DNA from 2 places in the Psychrobacillus sp. FSL K6-1464 genome. Region 1 is predicted to be linked to the other one. Evidence: riboswitches for the same ligand, from Rfam matches in the RefSeq annotation. Region 1 holds a riboswitch; the other holds the start of a gene.
The links. A riboswitch is a leader RNA that binds a small molecule or an ion and turns the genes downstream of it on or off. The one in region 1 is predicted to bind S-adenosylmethionine.
Positions count from the first base shown of each region.

Region 2: linked by a shared signal. The riboswitch ahead of mtnW (2,3-diketo-5-methylthiopentyl-1-phosphate enolase) and the one ahead of MKX39_RS13300 (methionine ABC transporter ATP-binding protein) in region 1 are both predicted to bind S-adenosylmethionine.

Region 1 covers NZ_JBBOOP010000001.1:2,621,046-2,625,827, forward strand. The annotation lists gene MKX39_RS13290 (MetQ/NlpA family ABC transporter substrate-binding protein) at 1-522, opposite strand, end outside; gene MKX39_RS13295 (methionine ABC transporter permease) at 585-1,253, opposite strand; gene MKX39_RS13300 (methionine ABC transporter ATP-binding protein) at 1,246-2,271, opposite strand; SAM riboswitch class I at 2,441-2,545, opposite strand; gene MKX39_RS13305 (thioredoxin family protein) at 2,580-2,900, opposite strand; gene MKX39_RS13310 (toprim domain-containing protein) at 2,912-3,262, opposite strand; gene gcvH (glycine cleavage system protein GcvH) at 3,337-3,717, opposite strand; gene MKX39_RS13320 (arsenate reductase family protein) at 3,791-4,153, opposite strand.
Region 2 covers NZ_JBBOOP010000001.1:3,715,350-3,720,131, reverse strand. The annotation lists gene MKX39_RS19205 (methylthioribulose 1-phosphate dehydratase) at 1-271, opposite strand, end outside; gene MKX39_RS19200 (2-hydroxy-3-keto-5-methylthiopentenyl-1-phosphate phosphatase) at 268-933, opposite strand; gene mtnW (2,3-diketo-5-methylthiopentyl-1-phosphate enolase) at 938-2,152, opposite strand; SAM riboswitch class I at 2,257-2,361, opposite strand; SAM riboswitch class I at 2,519-2,675, shown strand; gene mtnK (S-methyl-5-thioribose kinase) at 2,751-3,938, shown strand; gene mtnA (S-methyl-5-thioribose-1-phosphate isomerase) at 3,938-4,782, shown strand, end outside.

The DNA.
Region 1 (4,782 bases):
AAATTCAAGGTTTTTCTCATTTTCCACAATATCTTTTACTTCCGCTTTTGTTTTATCAATGCCGTCTGCTAATTTAATAAGGCCTTTCGCTTCTAACATTGCAAGGATACGTCCATGATCTGCAACAGAGTTACTCATTAAAATAGTTGCCCCCTCTGGAAGCTCTTCAATAGAACCGTATTTTTTAGAGTATAAACCGATTGGCTCGATGTGAATACCGCCTGCGTTGGCGAAGTCATATCCAAAATCAGCTTTTTGCGATTCAAAGTAAGGAATGTGTTGGAAAAAGTTTGCGTCCAAGTCTCCTGAATCTAAATCTTTGTTTGGTAATACATAATCTTGATATGATTCTACAACAAGTTCAATTCCTTGTTCTTCTAGAATTGGTTTAACTTCTTCTAATATAACTGCATGAGGTACGTTAGATGCACCTACTACTAGTTGACTACTTTTTTCATCTCCACATGCTGCAAGGGTTAATGCACTTACTGATAGTAATGCTCCAGCTAAAAATTTCTTCATTCAATATCTCTCCCTTTTTATCCTATTATTTCTATGTGATCGAGTACTCTCGTTAACACCTATTATCGTTTGTCTATCTTCGTAGTAATTACATCGCCTATCCACTGGATGATAAATACCATAATTAATATTAATACCGTGGCAACAAGTGTTACGTCTGTCCTACCTCTTTGGAAACCATCTAAAAAGGCTAATGTTCCTAGTCCACCAGCTCCGATAATACCAGCCATCGCTGTATATCCAACTAGTGAAATCGCTGTAACCGTTATGCCTGATACTAAAGCAGGCATAGATTCTGGCATTAATACTTTCCATATAATAGTAGAAGTTTTAGCACCCATCGATTTTGCAGCTTCTAGCACACCTTTATCAATTTCTCGAAGAGCTATTAACACCATACGGGCGTAGAATGGAGCAGCTCCGATTACTAAAGCCGGGAAGGCCGCATTTGGACCACGCATTGTTCCGACCAAAAACTTCGTTAAAGGTATTAGCAAAATGATCAAAATAATAAATGGAATGGAGCGGAATATATTGACGAAAGCTCCTGTTAACCAGTTTGCTAATTTGTTCGCCCACGCTTGATGAGGGCTAGTTAAGAAAAGTAGAAGACCAAGAACTAGTCCAATAATAGCTGTTAAAATTGTTGATACTGCAGTCATATATAATGTTTCAACTGTGGCTTCCCACATTTTTGGCCAATCAACATTAGGAAACAAATTATTAATCATTGTTGATCACCTCTGTATTTACTTTTTGTTCGTGTATATATCGAATTGCATCATCTATTAGTAGTGCTTCTCCTTCTAACTGAAGGATGAGCGTACCAAATGCACCAGTTTGTGTATGCGAAATATTTCCTTGAACAATATTTACTTCCAAATCAAACTGTTTGATAAGTCTAGACAGTATTGGTTGTACTGTCTGCTCCCCAACAAATACGAGCTTAATCAGCTTGCCATTTGGGTAAAGTTCTTTTAATTGCTGTATTGTTTGCAACGCCTTGTTGGAATCACTGACCTGCGAAACAAAACGCTTCGTAATCGTTTGTTGCGGATTTTGAAATACATCTAGCACATTTCCTTCTTCTACTACATGACCTTTTTCCATAACTGCAACGCGACCACATATCTTCTGAATAACCTGCATCTCATGGGTTATTAATACAATTGTCAGACCTAGTTTCGCATTGATACTAACTAATAAATCTAAAATAGAATCTGTAGTTTCTGGATCTAATGCAGAAGTTGCTTCATCACAAAGAAGTACTTCTGGACGGTTGGCTAATGCGCGTGCAATTCCAACACGTTGCTTTTGTCCACCTGATAGTTGAGAAGGATAATAATGCCCTCGCCCTTCCAGACCAACCAAATCAATAAGTTCTTTAACTCTTTGAGAACGTTGAGCTGGTGGTATACCGGCGATCTCCAATGGGAAAGCAATATTCTCTTCAACCGTTCTTGACCATAACAAATTAAAATGTTGAAAAATCATACTTACCTTTTGTCTTACTTGGCGAAGCTTCACTTCATTTATCTTTGTAATGTCTTCATTATTTACGATGATTTCACCTGAAGTTGGCTTTTCTAATCCATTTAATAAGCGAATGAGTGTACTTTTACCAGCACCACTATAACCAATAATGCCAAAGATCTCACCCTTTTTTATGTCAAGATTCACCTCTTCCACTGCAACAATCGTACCTTGTTTCGTACTAAATTTTTTGGAAATATTTTTTAAACTAATCATGGGAACCTTGCCCCCTTTCTTTAAACTATTCTATACCTATCTATTATTAACAGGTTGTTGAAATTTACTTTGTATTAAAACCTTATTCTTCCCATTTTCAACTAAAAAAACCCTCCTGCAAAAGAGCAGAAGGGTTTAAAGTTATCCAATTTAATAACATTTATCCATTCTCTCATTTCCCAAAGCATTTGCTTTGCGTGACTTGGCACCATTTCATTTACATGACGGTTGCCGGGCTTCAAAGGGCACTTCCCTCCACCTCTCTTAATAAGAGTAAAACTATTAATTTGTCGGTATATCGAATGTTATCATACGACAACTTGGTCGTCAATACTTTTTATCGCATCCAAGATAAATGGAACTGACTGAAAGGCATATATTTTTTTATATACCGTTCCACCTTTAGCGATTAGCAGACATGGCACACTTTCAATTTGATAATCCATAGCAAAATCTCCAAGATAGTTAATATTTGCTTGACCAATTAAAAAAGGCTTTATCTCTTTTATAACTTGCATCATTTTACTAGCAACTTGGCAGGTTCCACACATGGGTGTATAAATATAAAATATGGTAAGCTGCCCACTGTTCTTATGGCTGTTCCATTGTTCTAAGGTCCATTCATTCATATTACATCATCCTAAAGTAAATATTGTCTTTTCACTTTTATATTAACACTTTTTAATATAGAAGCCAAAACTTTGAATGGTGTGGTCGCTACTTCGCAGAACATCGGATTGGTATATAGATGAATCGCTTCAGGGTATTCTTTTCTCACGACAGAGCGAATTTGCTCACCAGACTTATCTGCATCCAGAAACGCATAAATAGGAATGCCTTCATAAGGACTTAAAATTTCTTCTAGCCTGACATTCGATATCGTTCCATTGGTGCAAATAATTTCTGTTGATTCATCCAGCAGTTTTAAAAGCTTTAATTTATCAGATCTACCCTCAACAAGAATTATCTTTTCACTAAAGACAATAGCCATTCAGCCTCTCTCCCAACTATGCCCTTTCCAATATTATATGAAAAAAACGCCGATATTAAGCGGCGTTTTCGAAATTATTCTGAAATTAATTCTTCGTATTTTTCTGGAGAAAGTAAACCATCCACTTCAGCTGCATCAGATGGTTCAATAACAATCATCCATGCATTTTCATAAGGGGACTCGTTAACATACTCAGGGCTATCTTCTAGTTCTGTATTTACCTCTACTACTTTACCGCTAATTGGTGCATACAGTTCAGAAACAGTTTTAACCGATTCAACACTTCCAAAAGGATCTCCTGCTTTAATCTCATCTCCAACTTGTGGAAGTTCAACAAAAACGATATCTCCAAGTTCAGATTGTGCAAATTCAGTAATACCGATACGGACATTGCCGCCTTCAGTTTTTACCCATTCATGCTCTGCTGAGTATTTTAAATCTTTAGGTGCGTTCATATATATACCCCTCTCCATTAATAATACATTCATCTACTATATTCACATATTTTAATAGTAAAAACAAGTGACTTTAAGAAGTCTTCCATACATCCTCAAACTGTTGCTCCTTGAAGCCTAGCGTTAATTTATTCCCGTCAAAAACAATTGGTCGTTTAATAAGCATTCCATCCGAAGCAAGTAAGGATAATTGTTCGTCTTCTGACATTGTTGGAAGCTTGTCTTTTAGTCCAAGCTCGCGATATTTCATACCGGAAGTATTAAAGAATTTTTTTAGTTCTAGTTCACTTACCTCAAACATTTTTTGAAGAGTTTCTTTCTTTGGGGGACTTTCAGCTATATGATTGTCTATGTATTCTATTCCGTTATCTTTTAACCATTTACTTGCTTTTCTGCACGTTGTACATTTTGGATAGCCATAATATTGAATAGACATGTTGTACCACCTTTTTCTCTTAATCATACATAAAAGTGGAAAGGATAGGCAATTATTTTGAATAAATAAATATATGATTCAGCCTCCAATCAAGAAAAACCGAGCAAAATGCGCCCGGCCCTTTAAAAATAAGAATATAGAAATGCCCATAATTTCCGCTTCAAGCGGACGCTTTCCGTGGGCCAGGCTTCAGCCGCTTCCCTCGCGCTGCTCAGTCCAGGGTCTTCAGCTCGTGCTGTGCCCACTGGAGTCACCGCTCTGCGCTCCAAACAACTAGATCCGCTTTAAATGTTCGGATAATTGATTATAAAACCTAAAACCACCTAAAAATAATAATTTCTTCTTAAAATAAGTAAGGCTGAAAGGGAATCGTATCAAAGAAAATCCACTTTCTACTTCCTTATTAAAATAATGTTCCTAACTAAGCAGAAGGTTTTATCCCTATATTAACTTTGACTACTCTTAGTATCTAAGCGAGAAGCTATGCAATATTTTAAAGTTTAGTACTACTAACTTAATTGATTGAAGTGAAAGGTGGCGACTTCTGCGGGATGAGCGAGACAGATGAGATATCACAGCGACGCGTGTGCTGTGGTGATAGCTCATCGCTCACCCCGCGAACCGCGTCC
Region 2 (4,782 bases), 1.1 Mb from region 1:
CATTTGTTTCGCGATATATTGCACAGTGTAATAATGTTTCGGCTGATGGAGTTAAATGTGTATTTTCGACTGGGTTTCCATCTGCATCAACAAGTAAAAAATCCTCTGCTGTTCTCTTTTTTTTATCTTTTCCGCTTGCTGTCACTAAGAACTCCATAGGATTATCATGTACTTTAATAGCAAGATTACCGCTCGTCCCCATAAACCAATCCCGTACGGCTAATTCATCTTTTATGTCTGCAAGTTCTTCCCATTTATCTTGTAAAGTCATACTTCCACACCTAACTTTGCGTCAATAATTTTTATCACATCGTGGAAGTTCTCAAAAGGTTCATAGGGAATATTCAATTCATCGCATTTTTCGATTAAGAAATCCCTCGCAATAACGACATTACCTAATTTTGCTGCTTCAAGATCAGTGATGGAATCCCCAATCACAACGCTCACAGCATCTTGGTCAAGAAGGGTACGAATAATAGAGGGTTTACAGCAACCACAGCCTTGGCTAGTACATCGATCATCACAGCTATACGGAAACTCAATGTGAATTGTATCCTTGGAAAATTCGGATGTATTACAATAGACTCCTGCAAATGGCCCGAATGGTTCTAGTAGCTTGTGGACAAAAAAGTCTATGCCGCCACTTACGATGTAGAGTGGTATGTTGTGTTTTTTTGCATAGGAGACAAATTCACTAAACCCATCACGGATGACTGCCTGCTTAAGCACAAAAGAGATAATGTCATCTTTTGACTCAACAGGAAGGAGTGTGAACATTTTTGCTACACCATCTTGTATGGAAATTCGTTGTCCTAAAATATCATCTTTAATCGATGTCCATTCTTGTGGAGCAAACTCTTTCATGATTGCCATAATGTTATCCTGATTGGTAATAGTTCCATCGAAGTCACAAAAAACTACAAGATTACTCATATTATCACCTCCATAATTCAAGTGCTGTGTTTAATTCACAATGGGTTTTAGCTGCTTCTTCTAATGGAATACCTTCCAAAACAGCCGATACTGCCTGTCTAAAAGCCAAACCTCCTCCGGTTGCACCGGCCGGATGACCGTGTACTCCACCCCCGGCATTAATGATGCTGTCGATTCCATAGTCATTCATTAACAGTGGTACGAGACCAGGGTGAATGCCTGCAGAAGGCACCGGAAAGCTTTGTTTTACTTCACTAGGCTTTGTTAGTTCTTTCCCTAAAGAAAGAGCTACAGATTTTTCAAGTGCAACACTGCCATAAGGAGAAGGGAATAATGAAAAATCTGCTCCTGCATAGCGGGTAAGTTTACCAAGAACAAGTGCCGTGGAAACTCCATAAAATCCTGAGGACGTGAATGCTCCGCTATAAGCCGGATGAGCCATGAGTGGTAATTGAATCTCTTCGTCCTCTGCTAACTCCTGAAGAACGTCTAAACCGTATGCATGAACATTAAATAAGAGTGCATCTGCTCCAAGTTCCCGTGCTTTTTTGGCCTTGTCCTTTAGTTTGAATGTACGTCCCGACAAATTTACTGCGTATAGAGTACGATGACCAGTTTCTTCATAGACTTGTCTTAATACCTCTCGACCAGTAGTGATACGTGTTTCAAACGAAGTGAGTGGATTGTCAAATAGGATTTCGTCATCTTTTACAAGGTCAACTCCACCAAGTGCTTGTTGCTTAAGTTGTTGCGCTAGGTACTCGATATCTCTTCCAATGACACCTTTGAAGATACTCATGATGAGTGGACGTTCATAAACTCCCAATCTTTCTCGGATACCTTGAATGCCGAAGCGAGGGCCAGGGAAATGGGATAATATATTTGTGTCAAATTCTAAATCCAATAATTTTACTTCTCCATCCAAAGATAGTTTGCCGAAAACGGTAGTTAAAATTGCTGGTATATCTGCTGAAAAATTTGCGGCAGGATAGAATACTTTAATTTCTCCTTTAATTCTTTCCGGATGAATGGGGTGAAGAATATTTTCAAATTCAGTAACCGATCGTACAGTTCCTTTATGTTTTTTTAGCTGTTCCTGTTCTAAAAAAGCTAAATTGGTCCAAGAACCAATAGTCAATCCAAGGGCAATATCATCCGCTTTTTTTTCAAAAGAACCAGACTTTCCGTATAGTTGATAGTGCGCAGTAATTCCACTCATTTTTTCACTCCTAATATTAGAAAAGCGTAAGTGCCTAGGCGCTAGAGCTAGACAGATAATATAAAAAACCTCTTCAAATAAGAAGAGGTTAATAGCTTAACAACTTCTTATCTCTCAGCCATTTGACTGCAAGAATTAGCACCGTGTTCATAATTGAATCGGTTGCCGGGTATCATAGGGCTTGTCCCTCCACCTGCTCTAAATAAGAAAAAATATTCAGTTTGTATTTAATAAATTATATTGATTATTCCATGCATTAAAAATTCTGTCAACAAGAAATTGAAAAATTATCATTATTCAAAATTGTATTGACATAGCTTTTTCTAATATGCTAGGATTCTAAACAAACATCATAGTTGTACCGCACTCTTATCAAGAGCAGGCAGAGGGATAATGGCCCGATGACGCCCAGCAACCGACCGTAATACCGTTGTGAGACGGGGCGCTTTATGCGCCGGAATGTAAAATTCCGTAAGGCACGGTGCTAATTCCATCAGAAAGTTTACTTTCTGAGAGATAAGAGGTTCAGAATCTCTTATTCTAAGCCTCTTTCTTTTGGAAAGAGGTTTTTTATTTTGTAAATGAGAGGACGATCATAATGGCGGTAGTAGCAATGAAAGAATATGAATCATTAACTAAAGAAACGGTAATTTCACTGGCGATAGAGTTATCATTATTTTCTAGCGAAGCTCCATTAGTTTGCGAAGAGATTGGTGATGGAAATCTAAATTATGTATTCCGTGTAACAGATGGATCCGGTGAGAAAGGCATTATTATTAAACAGGCCTTACCCTATGCAAAGGTCATCGGGGAGAGTTGGCCACTTACTTTGAAAAGGGCAAAGATCGAAGCTAGTGCATTACAAAAACATGGAGAATACGCAGTTGGATTAGTCCCAAAAGTTTATGCAACTGATGAAAGCTTAGCAATCACAATCATGGAAGATCTGTCTCATCTTGAAATAGTTCGTGAGGGCTTGATAAAAGGAAAGTCCTATCCTAAATTATCAACCGATATTGGCGAATATCTAGCCTTAACACTTTTCAATACTTCTGACTTTGCACTCCACCCCTTTGAAAAAAAGTCACTTGTTGTAGAATTTTCTAACCCCGAGCTATGTAAGATCACAGAAGACTTAATCTTTACAGATCCTTTTTTTGATCATGAAACAAATGACTTTGAGCCAGCATTACAAGCAGAAGTGGAAGCTATTTGGAATAACAACTTGTTGAAATTGGAAGTAGCCAAGCTAAAAAGAAGTTTTTTGACGGAAGCCGAAGCTTTGTTACATGGGGATCTTCATACCGGAAGTATATTTGCGAGTGAAGCGGAAACGAAAGTAATTGACCCGGAATTTGCATTTTACGGCCCAATTGGATTTGATATTGGCTTATTTTTGGGGAACTTAATAGTTCAATCCTTTACGCGTCAAGATGACCAACGGGATGCTATACATACCCATATACAGAATACATGGAACACATTTTGCGCTAAATTTTCAGAGTGTTGGAAAAAAGGGGAGTCCGATTTATATAAAAGTATAGAAGGCTATGAGGCATTTGTGCTAGAAAAAATATTCCATGATTCCGTAGGGTTTGCAGGCTGTGAGCTAATTCGTAGAACGATTGGACTAGCACATGTGAAAGACTTAGATAGTATTGAAAACCATGAGCAACGAATTTTAACCAAAAAACAAACGCTTAAAGCTGGAGAAAGGCTAATAGTGAGTCGTCATGAAATAAACTCAATAGATGCTGTAATTGAGCTGTTAGGAGAAATTCAATAATGAATGTTCCATTATCGATTAAGTGGGAAGGTAAGCAGTTAATAATTTTAGATCAACAGAAACTTCCCCATGAAATTATCTATATAACACTAGAAAATATGAAAGAAGTTCACGATGCAATTATTACTCTGAAAGTTCGTGGAGCTCCAGCCATTGGAATTACGGCAGCGTATGGATTAGCTATTGAGGCGCAGAGTTATCAAACAAATTCAATGATAGATTTTCTAGAATACTTAAAAAGAGATGCAGCATACTTGGGTGAATCTCGACCTACTGCTGTCAACTTGGTTTGGGCACTTGACCGTTTGTTGAAAGCAGCGAGTCCAATAGATAGTGTTTCGGATGCAAAGCAGATTCTAATTGAAGAAGCAAAAATAATTCACAAGGAAGATGAGGAGTCCTGTCAAAGTATCGGCGAGTTTGCACTCTCTCTACTTGAAGATAAAACGAAGGTAATGACGATTTGTAATGCTGGTTCTATAGCCACCGCTAAGTATGGTACTGCTTTAGCTCCTTTTCATCTAGGGAAGGAACGTGGAAAAGAATTTGAAGTGTTTGCATGTGAAACTCGACCTGTCTTTCAGGGCGCCCGTTTAACAGCATGGGAACTGCAACAATCAGGTGTCGATGTGACGCTCATAACAGATAGTATGGCTGCACATACGATAGGCGCAAAGGGAATAGAAGCAATTATCGTTGGAGCAGATCGGATAGCAAAAAATGGAGACACAGCAAACAAAATAGGAACCCTAAACTTAGCAATTCTTGCATCTGTATTTGGAATTCCATTTTATGTGGCTGCACCGTCCTCTACATTCGATTTGTCCATAAATAATGGAGAAGA